Regions from separate parts of the Halomonas sp. G11 genome, predicted to be linked through region 1. Evidence: predicted binding sites of a transcription regulator. Region 1 holds the regulator's gene; the other holds the start of a gene.
The links. Region 1 encodes sigma-54, which starts transcription at its own class of promoters, with help from an activator protein. Its sites were predicted from a motif close to TGGCACNNNNNTTGCTNT; they were not measured.
Positions count from the first base shown of each region.

Region 1 (7,783 bases):
CGACATCACCTCCGGCAAGTTCGTGTTCTCCGCCAGCGAAGCCTATCTGATTGAAGATGGCCGCGTGACGGCGCCGGTGAAGGGCGCGACGCTGATCGGTAACGGCCCTGACGCCATGAGCCGTGTCTCGATGATCGGCCATGACATGGCGCTGGATACCGGCATTGGCGTCTGCGGCAAAGAAGGCCAGGGCGTGCCGGTGGGGGTTGGTCAGCCGACGTTGAAAGTTGACGAGCTGACCGTCGGCGGCACGCAGTCTTGAAAAAATTAAAGCTCAGCGGTATTGCGTAAAAACTTGAAAAGCTTGCGAGCGCTGGTGGGCGGCTTGTCTTGATCACGCTCGCGCCTGGCGTTGCGAATCAACTGGCGAAGGGTTTGAAGGTCGGTGTCCGGGTGCTCGTTGAGCCACTGCTCAACGGCCGGGTCGCCTTCATCGATTAGCCGGTCACGCCATTTTTCAAGTCGATGAAACGCATGGTCGCGCTGCTGCTTTTCTTGTTCGATGTTGTCGAACACGGCCTGAATGGCGGCAAGGTCTTCCTTGCGAATTAATTTGCCGACGTACTGCATATGCCGCCGACGCCCTTCATGGGAACGAATGCGAGCGGTCTCGTCGATGGCACGCAGCATGTCATCGGATAGCGGGAAACGCGCCCGCTCGGCGGGCTGCATGGCAATCAGTGTTTCCCCCAATGCCTGAAGCGCATGCATTTCGCGCTTCAACTGGGACTTGCTGGGGCGCTCTGCCATGTCGTCGTCTAGGGGCTCGGGGCGTTGTTTAGGCATCGTAGGTTCTCATCAACAGAATTCGTGGCCTTATTATATCAGGCTGCGATGCTCAATATGGATCTACCGACAATGTCGGTGGTTAAGGAGATTGTATGGCTCAAGCGTTCGACGCATCAGCCCAACAGGCACTGCTCATCCAGCGTGCTGAAAGTGCCCTGGCGATGGCTAAACGGATGGGGGCAGATGCCGCTGAGGTCGGGGCAAGTGTCGATCAGGGAATTGGCGTCAGTGTCCGCCAGGGCGAAGTGGAAACCGTCGAGCTTTCCCGTGATCAGGGCATTGCCATCACCGTGTATGTGGGACAGCGCAAGGGTAGCGCGTCGTCCACGGATGCCAGCGAGGCATCGCTTCTGGCAACCGTGGAAAAGGCCCTGTCGATTGCTCGCTATACGGGTGAGGACCCGTCGGCAGGTCTTGCCGATGCGGCGCTTATGGCGACCGATATCCCGGATTTGAAAGTCCATCACCCCTGGGCGTTAACCACCGACCGGGCCATCGAGCTGGCGCTGAGCTGTGAGCAAGCGGGCCGCGAAGTGACAGGCATCACTCAGTCGGATGGTGCTTCGCTATCGAGCGGTGAAGGCGTGCGCGTTTACGCCAACAGCCATGGCTTCGTTGGCACCCAAAAAGGGAGTCGGCATTCACTTTCCTGCGTGTTGATTGCTGAAGACGAGCAAGGCATGCAGCGTGATATGGACTATACCTCGGCGCGCAACCCTGACGATTTATCCGACCCGGCCGCCGTGGGGCGCGAGGCGGCCAGGCGTACCCTGCGTCGCTTGGGGGCCAGGCGTCCACCAACGGGCGCTTATCCGGTGCTGTTCGATCCAAGTCTGGCAAGTGGCTTGGTGGGCCATCTGATGGGCGCGCTGGCAGGCGGCGCGCTATACCGTCAGGCGTCGTTTCTGTGTGACCGACTCAATACGCCGCTGTTTCCCGATTGGTTTAGCCTTGAAGAACGACCGATGGAGATTGGTGCGACGGCAAGCTCTCCCTTTGATGGGGAAGGGGTTCAAACGCGCAACAACCGCTTTATCGAAAACGGCCAGATAGCGAGCTATATGCTGTCATCCTACAGCGCACGGCGTTTGGGAATGAATACCACGGGTAACGCCGGGGGCGCACGCAATCTGCGCATTACCGCGCCGTTATCCAGCCCGGCCGCCCTGTTCGAGCAAATGGGCACAGGTGTCTGGGTGACCGAGCTGATGGGGCAGGGCATTAACGGTGTCACGGGCGACTATTCCCGCGGTGCAGCCGGTTTCTGGGTCGAAAACGGGGTGGTGCAATACCCTATCGAAGAGTTCACCATCGCGGGTAACCTGGAACGCATGTTCGGTGCGCTTACGGGCGTGGGTGATGACATCGACCGCCGCGGCAGTATCCATTCCGGTAGCTGGCTGATTGATGGCATGACCATCGCCGGCAACTAGCCGAGCGTTGCAGACTGGGTTTTATTTGTCTTCGTCAAAGCGGGCGTCGAACAGCGATTGAATGGCATCCAGGGCCTGTTCGGCGTCATCGCCTTCTGCTTTGATGCATAACTCCGTGCCACAGGGGGCTGCGAGCATCAGCAGCGCCATGATATTGGCGGCATCGGCTTCCTGGTGCTGTTTGTAAACGCGGACATTGGCGTCAAATTGCTGACTGCATTGTACAAGCTTTGTGGCGGCCCGCGCGTGAAGGCCGCGTTGGTTAGTGAGGGTAAGTCTACGTTCTGGCACCCTGGTTCCTTTTGGCTATGAGGGTCTTCGCGATAGATGATGGTCTGGTCAACGTGGCTCGAACTAAAGCGGTGCGTTGACCGTGTATTGCAAGCCCAGCTCGCGGTGGCGTAATTGTACTTCACCCATCAGATTGGCGATGCGTTGCGCCAGTTGTTCAGCGATGTAAACCGAGCGGTGCTGACCGCCGGTACAGCCAATCGCAACCGTCATGTAGCTGCGCTGGCTGTGCTGATAGGCTGGCAGCCAGCGTTCAAGCCAGGCCTCGATATCGCGGGTCATGTCATCGACCAGTGGGTAACTGGACAAAAACGCAATGATGTCAGCGTCGCGGCCAGTGGAGCCCCGTAACGCCGGATCCCAGTAGGGATTGGGCAGGCAGCGGACATCAAAGACAATATCCGCATCCAGCGGAACGCCGCGCTTATAGCCGAAGGACTCGAAAGTCAGCGTTAGCTGGTCACGCCGCTGATGGGCGACCTGATCAGTGATGCGGCGACGAAGGTCATGCACCGAAAGCCGGGTCGTGTCGATGGTCAAATCGGCCAGGTCGCGAATCTCGTGCAGCGTTTGCTCTTCTTTGTCGATGGCTTCTTCTAGCGTGAGGCTGCTGTTGCGGGTTAACGGGTGCCGTCTGCGAGTAGCTGAATAGCGTTCCAGCAAAATGCGTGCGTCGGTGGTGAGATACACGATCTGGCACTTGATGGTCCGCTGCCGAAGCTCTTTGAGCAGTTCGGGAAGTTTGGCAAGTGCGCCTGGCAGGTTGCGTGCGTCAATACTGACAGCCAAGTGGGTGCGATCGCCCTGATCGCGCAACTCCTCCACCAGGGAATCCAGCAGCATGGCGGGCAGGTTATCAATAGCGTAATAACCCAGATCTTCCAGCGCCTGTAAAGCTATCGATTTGCCTGACCCCGATCGGCCACTAATAATGACGAGTTGCATGAAGGCTCTCTTGCTTGCGGTCAAGCGACTTGGACAAGCGACCCGGGATTAGGACGGTCCATTAAGCGCCTCGCCTATTTAAAGGCTGGCAGCCTGTTCGCGTATCTTGGCGGAGATGAGGTCCAGCAATTCACGTTGACTACCCGACTTGCGTAGCTGCTGGCGCGTGTCGGCATCATTCATGATGGAGGCAACTTGGCCCAGCAGTGCCAGGTGCGTGTCGTCGGCTTCTTCTGGCACGAGCAGAACAAACACCAGGTCAACCGGGTCTCCGTCAATGGCGTCGAAGTCGACCGCTTCATTGAGTTTGAGAAAGCCGGCGATGGGCGAATCACAATGCGGACTTCGCGCATGGGGAATCGCCACGCCGTTACCAATCCCCGTACTGCCGAGGCGTTCACGGCCAATCAGACGGCTGAACACCTCCTGGCTGTCGAGGCTGGGAATGTTTTGGGCGATAAAGGTGCTGAAAAACTCCAGCACCCGTTTTTTGCTGCCCCCGGGCACATCGTAGAGAACGCGTTCCGGGGGGAGGATTGTGGCCAACGTCATTGAATTAACGCACACCTGCGCCCTGGGCGCGGGCTTGTGCTTTTTCCTTATGCTTAACGAGTTGTCGATCGATCTTGTCCGCCAGGGCGTCAATGGCGGCGTACATATCGTTATCAAGGGCCTCGGCATGCAAGTCAGCGCCTGCAGCGTGCAGCGTACAGGCGGCCTGTTGACGCTCTTTTTCGACCGAGAGCGTTACCTGTACGGTGGTGATGTTGTCGTAATGGCGCTCAACGCGTTCCAACTTTTCGTTGACATAGTCACGCAAGGCGTCAGTCAGTTCTACATGATGACCGGTGATATTGACTTGCATTGACGTACTCCTTATCCGTCGGACTGTTCTTCGATTGTAACCCTTTTTGGCGTTAAGCAAAGCCCTTGTAGTGAGTTTCCATTTGCCTAACGTAAGCGGCGGCGTTCGCTGGACGAAGGAATGCCCATGCCTTCGCGATATTTGGCGACCGTGCGTCGGGCCACGTGGATACCGGCTTCCTCCAGCAGGGTGACCAGACGGCTATCCGACAAGGGTTTGCCGGGGGGTTCTTCCTGGATCAGTTTTTTGAGGCGTGCGCGAATGGCCGTACTGGAGTGGCTGTCGCCGTCCTGGCTACTGATCTGGCTGGAAAAGAAGTATTTAAGTTCGAAAATGCCCCGCGGTGTATGGATGAACTTCTGGGTGGTGACACGAGAAATGGTCGATTCGTGCATCTCCACCGCATCGGCAATATCGGCCAGGATAAGCGGTTTCATGGCTTCTTCGCCGTGTTCGAGAAAGCCGATCTGGCGGGTAATGATTTCCCGCCCAACGCGTAGCAGGGTGTCGTTGCGGCTGGAGAGGCTTTTGATCAGCCAGCGGGCTTCCTGCAAGTGATCCTTGAGAAATTGGTTATCCTGGCTTTTGTCGGCGCGCTTGATCAGGCTGGCGTAGTCGGGTTGAATCCTGAGTTTGGGCAAGGCCTCGGGGTTGAGTTCGAGGTGCCAGCCTTCGTTATCGTGGTGAACCACCAGGTCGGGAATCACGTAACTATCGTCAGTGGCGCTGTAAACGCTGCCGGGGCGCGGGTCCAGGCTTCTGATCAGTTGGATGACGTCATCGAGCTGTGCATCGTCCAGACCGAGTCGCCGCTTGAGGAGGCGCTGATCGTTCTTGCCCAGGGCTTCCAGGAACTGGCGGACCAGCCGCCGGGCAGGCATCAGCAGCGGGGTGTCGTCGGGCAGGGCGGCGAGCTGAAGCATCAGGCATTCGCGAAGATCGCGGGCGAAGATGCCGGTGGGCTCGAACTGTTGCAGCCGCAGCAGAATGGTTTCGACCTCGCGCTGGCTGAGGCCTTCCACGCCCTGATCTCGCAGTCCTTCACGGATGTCGTTAAGGGGTTGGGTGAGATAGCCGTTAGCATCCAGCGCATCAATCAGGCTTTCGGCTACTAACTGTTCGCGTTGGCTCAAATCGGTCATGGCGAGTTGCCAGAGGAGATGGCCATGAAGGCTTTGCCCGGCTGCCTGGCGCTCGAAGTCAGGCCCGTCGCTGCTTGTGCTGCCGCTGCCAGCCGTATCCTGATAGGTATCTGACCAGTCGCTGTCGACGGACAGCTCCTTGGGAATGCTATCTGCCCACTCGCTTTCTTCCGGCTCGCTGGCGGCTTGTTCGCTTTCGCTGAACTCGTCTTCCTGCTCGAGCATGGGGTTGGCATCGAGCGCTTGCTGAATTTCCTGGCGTAAATCGAGCGTTGATAGCTGTAGCAGGGCAATCGCCTGCTGCAGCTGAGGTGTCATGGTGAGCTGGGTGCCGATCCGCAGTTGAAGAGAAGCTTTCATGACCATCTGAGAACCACTCGTTTATCGGAAAGCATCCACCCTAGTGCGAGTTGTGATCGGGTGCAAGTGCAATAAGTATGCCATTGGCAATAAATATGCCATTAAGGGCTTTAGAGACGAAAATCAGCACCTAGGTAAACGTCACGTACCTCCTGATTGTCAAGAATAGCGTCCGGCGAACCGCTGGCGATGATATGCCCGTCGCCAACGATGTAGGCCACGTCGCAGATATCCAGTGTTTCACGCACATTGTGGTCGGTAATCAAGACGCCAATGTCGCGGTCTTTCAAGGCGCGGATGATCGACTTGATGTCGCCCACGGAGATGGGGTCTACACCCGCGAAAGGTTCATCAAGCAGAATGAACGCAGGTTCGGTGGCGAGGGACCTTGCGATCTCGACGCGCCGCCGTTCGCCCCCGGAAAGGCTCATGCCCATATTGTCGCGGATATGGGTGATATGAAACTCTTCCAGGAGTGTTTCCAGGCGTGCTTCGCGTCCGGCGCGGTCCAGGTCGTTACGGGTTTGCAAAATGGCCATGATGTTGTCGGCGACGGAAAGCTTGCGGAAGATCGACGCCTCCTGGGGCAAATAGCCAATGCCTGCCTTGGCGCGCTCGTGCATGGGCGCTCGGGAAAGGTCGAGGTGATCAATCCCAACGCTGCCTGCATCTGCCTTGACCAGGCCGACAATCATGTAGAATGACGTGGTCTTGCCAGCGCCATTGGGGCCGAGCAGGCCGACGATGCTGCCCTGTGAGATATCCAGGTTGATGTCTTTCACCACGCGCCGGCGTTTGTAGCTTTTTGCCAAGTGACGGGCGTATAGCGTTCGTGTTGCGCTGTTGTCGGCAACGGCCATCTGGCTCTCCTTAACCTTCGGGTTGCAGCGTCATGCGAATGCGCTGCGACTCTTGATTGTCGACATCGGAACGCGCCTTGACGACCTCTTGGTCGATGAAATATTCCAGGCGTCCCCCGGTAAAGCGGTCGCCTTGCTGGATGATTTCCGCCTGATCAATCAACTCGACCCGGCGCTCGGCGACATGGTAGATCACCCGCCGACCCCAGCCTTCCATCGGGCCATCCTGATCCTCGGGCTGGCGCCGCAGATAGGCCCGTTCGCCCAGCGCTGTGGCCCGGGAGAGCTCGCCTTCCTCGTTACGCTGGATTTCCACTTCGTCGCCTCTTATCAGCATGTTGCCTTGGCGAATTTCGACGTCGCCGGTGTAGACCGCTGTACCGGCGCGCTGATCCAGGTCGAGCTGGTCGGCGACGACTTCAACCGGCTGCTGGTGGTTATCCGCCGTCGCATAAAAAGGCACTAGGCAGGCAGCCGCCATCGCCGTGTAGATAAACGCTTTCATGTTTCATTCCTGTCCGGGTTGCGTCTCCGGAGGGTGGTGGCCTTGAACGTCACCTTCAAGCCGCACTTCCTCCTCGTTGAGCCATGCATCCATACGCCGTGCTGTCATGCGCTGGGGTGGTTGCTGGAGCAGCACATGAGTGTCACTCCACGCATGGGCGGTTTTCCCCTCATAGTGCAGAACGTCCGTGTCAAGCTGCCAGCCTTCTTCAGGGGCGATCAATCTTGCGTCGCCCGAAAGCGTCAGCTCCTGAGAACGGGTATTAAGCGTACCTATCTCTGACGTGGCGTTCCAGACGCGCCGCTCGCTGTCATAAAGCGTGGCATGCGGGGTCTCGGCGAGTGTCGAGGCGGATTGGGGAGTATGCACCAGGCGAGGCGTGGTTAATCCCTGCTGAATATTCCCCTGCTCATCAAACAGCGTCAGTTCGGCATCGTGAAGGACGTGGCCTGGCTCCTCGGCACGGGCGTCCGGGTCTGTCGGGACGGTTTGAAGGCCGCCCGGGTCCAGCCATACCAGCAAGCCGCCCAGAGCCAGCACGATAAGTGCCAGTCCCAGACGCGTAGGCCATGTCTTTAGCATAGTGCCTCAGC
Region 1 covers NZ_LYXG01000040.1:96,340-104,122, reverse strand. Annotated here, with positions in the region: gene tldD (metalloprotease TldD) at 1-262, shown strand, start outside; gene yjgA (ribosome biogenesis factor YjgA) at 268-786, opposite strand; gene pmbA (metalloprotease PmbA) at 882-2,222, shown strand; gene ADS46_RS14250 (HPr family phosphocarrier protein) at 2,244-2,513, opposite strand; gene rapZ (RNase adapter RapZ) at 2,577-3,458, opposite strand; gene ADS46_RS14240 (PTS sugar transporter subunit IIA) at 3,537-4,010, opposite strand; gene hpf (ribosome hibernation-promoting factor, HPF/YfiA family) at 4,015-4,323, opposite strand; gene ADS46_RS14230 (RNA polymerase factor sigma-54) at 4,410-5,831, opposite strand; gene lptB (LPS export ABC transporter ATP-binding protein) at 5,936-6,685, opposite strand; gene lptA (lipopolysaccharide transport periplasmic protein LptA) at 6,696-7,190, opposite strand; gene lptC (LPS export ABC transporter periplasmic protein LptC) at 7,194-7,772, opposite strand; gene ADS46_RS14210 (KdsC family phosphatase) at 7,779-7,783, opposite strand, start outside.

Region 2 (7,783 bases), on a different contig from region 1:
TCGCGCAGCGCGGCCATTCCCGGGTCATAGGGAAATCTTGGCACGCCCAGGTCAGGCTGGTTAAGGCGCTGGGCGCCGAGCAAGCGCCCCTCGCGGGCTGCCGGTAGCAGGTCTAGCTGTGCTTCAACGCCAGCATGGCGGAGCTGATTGACCAGTGAGGTTAAAAAAGCCGTTTTGCCCGCCTGGGAGAGTCCGGTGACCGCCAGCCGAAGTTGGCGGTCGCGGCCACGTTCTATCAGGTTACTCAGCTCGCGATGAAACGGCTGGCGCATGGCGCGTTGTCCTCTATCAAGGTTTGCAAAGCTCAGGTTCTGCTCAGGGTGGTACCCAGCAGATGTTGGGCACCGGGGACCAGCCATACGGGATCCAGGCGGGTGTTGGCGGCCTCGACACACACAAAGCGTTTGGCGGCCTCGATAGAGGTATCGGCAGGGGGCTGTTGGTCCGGGTGCCACACCACGGTGGAATCGCTGGACTGTTTGCCGATGCGTAGCGTGCGCGGGCCGTCGTGTAGCATCACGGCTTCATTGGAGTGATAGATACGGTCGACCGCACCGCGAATGGCCAGGATGCCTTGCTGCTCGCTCTCCGCAAAGTCGCGCAGCTTGTCGAGATAGCGTGCGCCGGTCAACCCTTCCAGCCGACACTGGTGAGCATCGTCGACCGCGAGATAGGAATGCAGTGCGCCACTGACCTTTACCGGGCTTTCGCCCACGTTTTCCGTGATCAATTCCACCGCGAGCCGCTGGGCATTGGCCTGGATAACGGTGCGCACCGTCAGTTGGGAGTGCAACGGTTGCGTCGGTGAGAGGTGAAGTTCGATTCCCTCGGCATGTTCATCCGCCGCTTCCAGCCGCCAGTCGGCATGCCGGGCCAGGCCGTGGAAGGTGCCGCTCCGGTCGGGTGTTTCGTCAGCGTAGCGCTCATCGGCGAACCAGGGCCAGCAGAGCGGAATGCCGCCACGGATGGCGCCAGGCATGGGCTGTGGGGTGGGGGTTACCCATAGCCAGCCAAGATCATTGGGCGGTCGGAAGTGCAGTACCTGGGCGCCTTGCAGCGAGACGACCAGTTCCCCCCAGGGGGCGTTGAACAGTACAAGGTCGCGGCCTTGCCAGTGAGACGTTTGCTGGCCGTCTACACCATCAAGCAAGTGCTGGAGGGAGTCGGGAATCATAGGCAATCCTTTTTTCAGCGGGGCCACTGTCAATGAATATTAGCGCGGTACCTTAACGCTGTGTGCTATGTTAAAACACGCAAGGAAAACAGGATAACATTAACCACAGGTACGGAAAGGAGGCGACATGGGTTTCATTGCTTGGTTGATCATTGGTGGTCTGGCTGGCTGGATTGCCGGCAACATCATGCGAGGCGGTGGTTTTGGCCTGCTGGGCAATATTGGCGTCGGCATTGTGGGCGCCGTCTTGGGTGGTTTCCTGTTTAGCCTGTTGGGCCTGCAGGCCGGCGGGTTTATTGGGTCACTGGTAACGGCCATCGTCGGGGCGGTGGTATTGCTGTGGGTCATCAGTAAAGTGAAACAGGCCTAGCGCCCTAGTCGGCAACTAACCGTTGTGCACTTGCCACGAACCCGCGCCGTTAAGCGCGGGTTCGTGTGTTTGGGGCGTTACCAGCCGCCCTGGCCCTCAAGCAGGCTGCGCGTATTGTTGTTCAGCGCAAGCCTGAAGTCGGCACTGCCCAGGACCATGGCATCACTCGAGCGCACCACCCGGGCACTGACGTAGACGTAGTCCTGCCCCTGGGCATAGGTTCCCATCAGGATGGAGCGTGCATCGTGCTGGGCGCTCAGGCGTTGAACCTGCCGAGACAGGATCAGCTCGCCGACGCTTTCTTCGATAAACATGCTGTCGCGCATCTTGACCTCACGCACCTGCATGCCCTGGCGGCCCAGCGCCGATGCCATGAGTTCTGAACTGATACGTCCAAGCGTGGAGGATTGACTCAGGTTGTCGATGCTCACGAAAGTCGCGGCAATCATGGGGCTGTAACGTGTTATGTCAGGGTTGCTTGCCACCATCTGCTCAGCCGCTTTTTGTGTCAGCTCGGGCAGGTCTGGAGCAGGCTCCTGTTGTTGCGTATTACTGCCGCCAAGTGCACTACAGCCCGTAAGGCTCAATACGAAAAGGCCGACCGTCAACCATCGGGCAGCGGAAAGCAGGCGTGCTGAGTGCATAACGGCAAATGACATCGCAGACATGGCATTACCACCTATCCGTAATTGAAACCGAGGGCGTTGATGGCGCTGAAGGGGTGCGGTCGGGGGCATAGTGACGCCGGTCGCCGCTGTTAATGTAATAAATGTTCGACGATGAATAGAGAATTTGCTCACCGTCGAGAATCTGGGTGGTGACGATGATTTCTTCGTTACCGGTGTGTGTCCAGCTGCCGCTGGTGACGTCAGCGGCGATGGCGGCCGGGATGAGCCCCAGGGCGGGTTCTGCCCATTGGTTAATCGGTATCGCGGCCACGGCTATACCGCCTGCCAGGGCGGTGAATGCCCCCACGGGTGGGCGTACAAAGTCCCGGTCACGGTGCTCAACGACGTCAACGTCGATATGAACCTCGGCGCTGCTGGGCAGAGGCTGAGTGGTCAGGTTGGCGCCCCGGGAGACCAGTTCACTGGTGAGCAGCGTACGAAAGCCACGGCCAAATTCACCGCCACTGTAAGCGTGGGTGGCGTCTTGCGGGGCATCCGGGATGTATAAGTCACGGAAACGGACACGCTCGCGCTTCAGTATCTGTGTCGCCTCGTGGCGGGCGAGGACCTTCCAGTGATGGGCAGCCTGCATGCGCTGCTGCTCACTGTAGGGGTACGTCGTGGCGATGGGCGCTTGCGATGTATTGGCATAGAAGCAGCCACTTAGCGTCAGACAGGCCAGGCCGATGACAAGTGGGCGTAGCGCTGACGAGGGTATATCGATTTTACGGGTGCGCACCGGGTGGTTCCTTCTCGCTACGAAACGGCTTTTTGATAGACTAGGCAGCGCTAATGACAACGCCACGCATTAATAGTCGGCCAGGGAGCCAAAAACTTGAATGAGTAATCACACGGATGCTTGAAGATCACCGCAGTGGACCTCGCCACGACTCGCTCATGTCCCCCTACCGCGAAGATGACAGCGGTAGTATCTGGATGGTGAGCTACATCGATATCATGACGCTACTGGTGGCGCTGTTTGTGATCATTATTGCGGCAGCCGGTGCCACAAGCCCGACATGGATGGCAACAGAACCACCTCCCGAGCCGCTTTTTGATTCGCCACCGCCGCTTGAGGTACCGCTGCCAGAACCGCTGGCCAATATGCGTGATGAGCGAAGATATGCGACCAATTGGCTGGGGGGCGAGTTGCTGACCAGCACGATCACGGCGGCCCAGGGAGTGGCCGGACGCCCCAGACGAACCACGCGCGGTGTCCCCCCGCTGCTTGCCATGCCTGATCCGGTAGCGGAGCCACTGGCCGCGTTGCCTGAACCCCGTTTGCCGATGCCCTTGGTGCCGGTTGAGCAGTCAGCGCTTCAATTTCCGCTGGCTGATTATATGGTCGTCCTCACGGATAATCCCCCGAGTAATGTCGAGACGCTCAGCGATAATGCCATTGACGGTGCGTTGGCCCTGAGGGAGCAGGTGGAGAGCTCCCCTTATCTACCTGATTTAGAGGGTGTCGAGGTCTCACGGGTAGAAGAGGGCATCAGTTTGCGGGTGCAGGACAAGCTGCTGTTTCCCTCAGCGGAAGCGGAATTAACCGATGGTGGAAGCGCATTGATCAGCTCTCTGCTCGACACTATCCAGCGTTATGACGGTGAAGTATGGGTTGAGGGCCATACGGATAGTCGAACGATTGACACCCCTGAATATTCATCCAACTGGGCGCTATCCAGTGCTCGGGCGATCGCGATAGTGGAAGCCTTGGAAGCGGCTGGGGTTGCATCGGATCGCTTGCGTGCCGTTGGACTGGCGGCCACTCAATCCCTGGCAGATAATGACACGGCAGAAGGGCGGGCGCGTAATCGCCGAGTCGAAGTCGTCATCCATGTAGAATAAATGCCCGACAAAAAAAGCCCGCCGGGGAAGGCGGGCATAAAGGGCTTGGCTCACTGCAGCCCACTGGCAGAGGGGGTGGGGTGTACAGGGTTGCCAGTGGGTACAATTTCAGTATAGCTATTTATTGCGCCTTGCCAAGCTTTGTATTGGATTTTTTGTTATTAAATGTAACGCTCGGCGGCACTATCCTGGCGCGGCTGTGTTTTACCTGCCCTGTCTTATTGCACCAGAAAAGTGCACTGCAACTTGCGTCTCCGCTGAAACCGTTACCCCCTTCAGGTATTACCCCCTGTCACCTTATGGATATCAAAGCGTTAAAGGCGTTGGCACGTATTGTGCTAGGCAATAAAACACGCTGTCATCGCCATCTCTATCAAGTGGCGATTGAGTGCGTCCACCGCTTAGCAGTAGAGAGGCTGCGCCATGCTTGAACACGCCAGCGCTTCGGCGCCCCCCGACGACCGAGTGGACCCGCCGCGTCTTGTGGTCACCGACCTTGATGGCTCGCTGCTTGACCACCATAGCTATGACGCCTCCCCGGCAAAGGCCTGGCTGGCCCGATTAAAGCAGGCGAAGGTGCCGGTGATCCCCGTGACCAGCAAAACCCGTGCGGAACTGTTCCCCCTGCGTGAAGCGCTGGGGCTGACGATGACCCCGTTTGTGGCTGAAAATGGGGCTGTTATCGGCCTTCCGCCGGGGTGGTGTCATGCGCGGCTGGATCGGCCGGGCAACGGGCGTGACGGGATGGTTATCAAGCATCCAAGCGTTGATATTGGTTTTATTCGTGCCCGCCTTGACGTCTGGCGCAAGCGGCTCGGTTTGCGCTTTACCCCGATGAGCGAGCTTACCCTTGACGACTTGACCGGGCTGACCGGGCTCGACACTCACCAGGCACAGATGGCCCGCCAGCGGGAGGGTAGCGAGCCGTTGCTCTGGCACGATGATGACACCTCGCTTGAGACGTTTCGCCGCGCGCTGGAAGGTGACGGCCTGCAACTTACCCAGGGAGGGCGCTTTTATCACGTTATGGGGAGCGCATCCGACAAGGGGAGTGCGGTCACCTGGCTGGTCGGGCGATTCCGGGCGCTGCGCGGTCGTGAGCCGCTGTCCATCGGCTTGGGCGATGGTCCCAACGATGTGTCGATGTTAAACGCCGTCGATCAGGCGGTCGTGATCCGGGGTCACCATGATCTGAAGGTTGAACCCACTAATCCCCAGCTTTACCGAACGCGAGCCACTGGCCCAGAGGGCTGGGTAGAAGGCATGTCTCACTGGTGGGGTAAGGCGTTTGCTCCGACCAACCCGCGTGATGCAAAGGAGGTAAACGCATGAGTGATTTCCATCAGAACGGCGTCATTACCGATTTTCATAACCTGACCCGCCGCCCGGTCGAGGCGCTGGAAAAAGAGCTATGCCAGTTTGCCCGGCGGCGGCCCATGGGGCTGATCCTGCCATCGTTGTTTTCAGAGCTGGAAGGCCCGGCACTCTCGGCCATTGTCGATGAGCTGGTCAAGGTGCCCTATCTCGGCGAGATCGTGATTGGCCTGGACCGGGCCGACCGCGAGCAGTTCTTGTATGCGCGGGAGTTTTTCTCGCGCCTGCCGCAGCACACACGTATCTTATGGAACGACGGGCCGCGCCTGCGTGCCCTGGATGCCGAGCTGGAGCAGCACGGGCTGGGCGCATTAGAGCCTGGGAAAGGGCGCAACGTCTGGTATTGCGCGGGCTATGTGTTGGCCTCGGCGCGCTCGTCGGTAATTGGGTTACACGACTGCGATATTCTCACCTATGATCGCGGGCTGCTGGCGCGTCTGATGTACCCGGTCGCTCACCCGCGTTTTAACTACAGTTTCTGCAAGGGCTATTACCCCCGCATTGCCGAGGGAAAGCTCAATGGGCGCGTATCGCGGCTGATGGTGACGCCGTTGCTAAGGGCGCTTAAAACCGTGTGCGGTCCGTTACCTTACCTTGATTACCTGGACAGCTTCCGCTACCCACTCTCGGGCGAGTTCGCCATGCGCAGCGACGTGCTCGAGGGGATACGCATCCCGGCGGACTGGGGGCTTGAAATTGGCGTTCTCTCCGAGCTCCAGCGCAATTACTCGCCGCGTCAGCTTTGCCAGGTCGACATCGCCGATGCCTATGATCACAAGCACCAGCCGGTCAGTGAAGACAACCCCGACGCCGGGTTGAACCGCATGAGTCTGGATATCGCCAAAGCCCTTTACCGTAAATTGGCAACCCAAGGGATTACGTTCAGCAGTGAAGATTTCCGCACCCTGAAAGCCACCTACTACCGGCTGGCGTTGGACTTGATCGAGGCTTATGACCACGATGCGACCATGAACGGTTTGAGTCTTGATCGGCATAGCGAAGAGCAGGCCGTTGAACTCTTTGCCAGCAACCTGCTGGAAGCGGGTAACCTGTTTTTGGATAACCCCCGCGAACGCCCCTTTATCCCCAGTTGGAACCGTGTCCAGGCAGCGGTGCCTGACCTGCTCATGCGCATGCACGAAGCGGTAGAGCTGGATAATCAGGGCGATGTTTAAGGCGGTTTGAAGACTGGCTGGGCAGGCCATGTAAGGGGCTTGCCCAGCCGGAAAGGCTTTATTTAGCCATGGCGAGAGGAGGGGAGGGACTGTGTTGCCGAGGCTTGGTGGCCGGCAATTTGGAAATGCGCGACCCGCTGGCGTAGCTCAAAGCTGAGATCTGCCAGGCGTTGGGTGGCCCCGGTACTTTCTTGTACCAGCCCGGCATTTTGCTGGGTCATTTGATCCATCTGGGTGACGGCCTCGTTGACCTGCTCGATGCCGTAACTTTGTTCCTTGGTAGCCGCCGAGATTTCTTTCACCAACGTATCAAGCTGCCGAATATTGTCGACGATACCGCTAATCACGCTGCCGGTGTCGCGCACCTGGCGGGTGCCTTGCGTGATATGAGCGTCAGAATTGTCAATCAGTGTCTTAATCTCTTGGGCGGCCGTTGCCGAGCGGCTGGCCAGTTGGCGGACTTCACTGGCGACCACGGCAAAGCCGCGTCCCTGTTCGCCGGCCCGAGCCGCTTCAACAGAGGCGTTAAGCGCCAATATATTGGTTTGAAACGCAATCGAGTCGATCGTTTCGATGATACCGCTCATTTGTTTCGCGCTATCGTTAATCGTCGACATGGTATCAATCACGGACTCCATTGCTTCGCTGCCTTGCTGAGCACTGTCGGTGGTTTTGCTTGCCAGTTGGCTTGCGTGGTCAGCGTGTTCAGCGTTTTGTTTTACCGTTGCGGTCAGCTGTTCCATGCTGGAAGCCGTCTCGGCAAGTGACGCCGCTTGTTGCTCGGTACGCGTGGATAACTCTTCGTTAACGCCGACGATCTGTTCAACAGAGGTGTTCACGTTATCCGCACTATGGTGAATGCTGCCGATGGTGTCTGATAGCGTTTCACGCATGCGGTCAATATCAAACAGCAAGCTTTGCTGGTCCCGGGCGGAGAGCTTTGTCGTGCGCGTCAAATCGCCGTCGGCAATATGCCGGACCACGCTGGCGGCGTAGCGAGGATCACCCCCTAAACGGCGGGACACATCACGAATCACCCAGCCCATCAGCAGCGTCACCGGCACCCCGATAATCAACAAAATGACGCCCGAGCGGATTAGGCTCGATACAAACGCCGCATTGATATCATCGACATAAACGCCAGATGCCAGTGACCATCCCCATTCAGGCAAATGCG
Region 2 covers NZ_LYXG01000043.1:115,358-123,140, reverse strand. Annotated here, with positions in the region: gene ADS46_RS17645 (YcjX family protein) at 1-272, opposite strand, end outside; gene ADS46_RS17640 (D-hexose-6-phosphate mutarotase) at 305-1,174, opposite strand; gene ADS46_RS17635 (GlsB/YeaQ/YmgE family stress response membrane protein) at 1,302-1,544, shown strand; gene ADS46_RS17630 (FlgO family outer membrane protein) at 1,622-2,212, opposite strand; gene ADS46_RS17625 (hypothetical protein) at 2,217-2,951, opposite strand; gene ADS46_RS17620 (OmpA family protein) at 3,068-4,057, shown strand; gene ADS46_RS17615 (HAD-IIB family hydrolase) at 4,481-5,389, shown strand; gene ADS46_RS17610 (glycosyl transferase) at 5,386-6,606, shown strand; gene ADS46_RS17605 (methyl-accepting chemotaxis protein) at 6,669-7,783, opposite strand, start outside.
Region 2: the regulator sigma-54 is predicted to act here: its motif matches at 4,382-4,399, upstream of ADS46_RS17615 (HAD-IIB family hydrolase).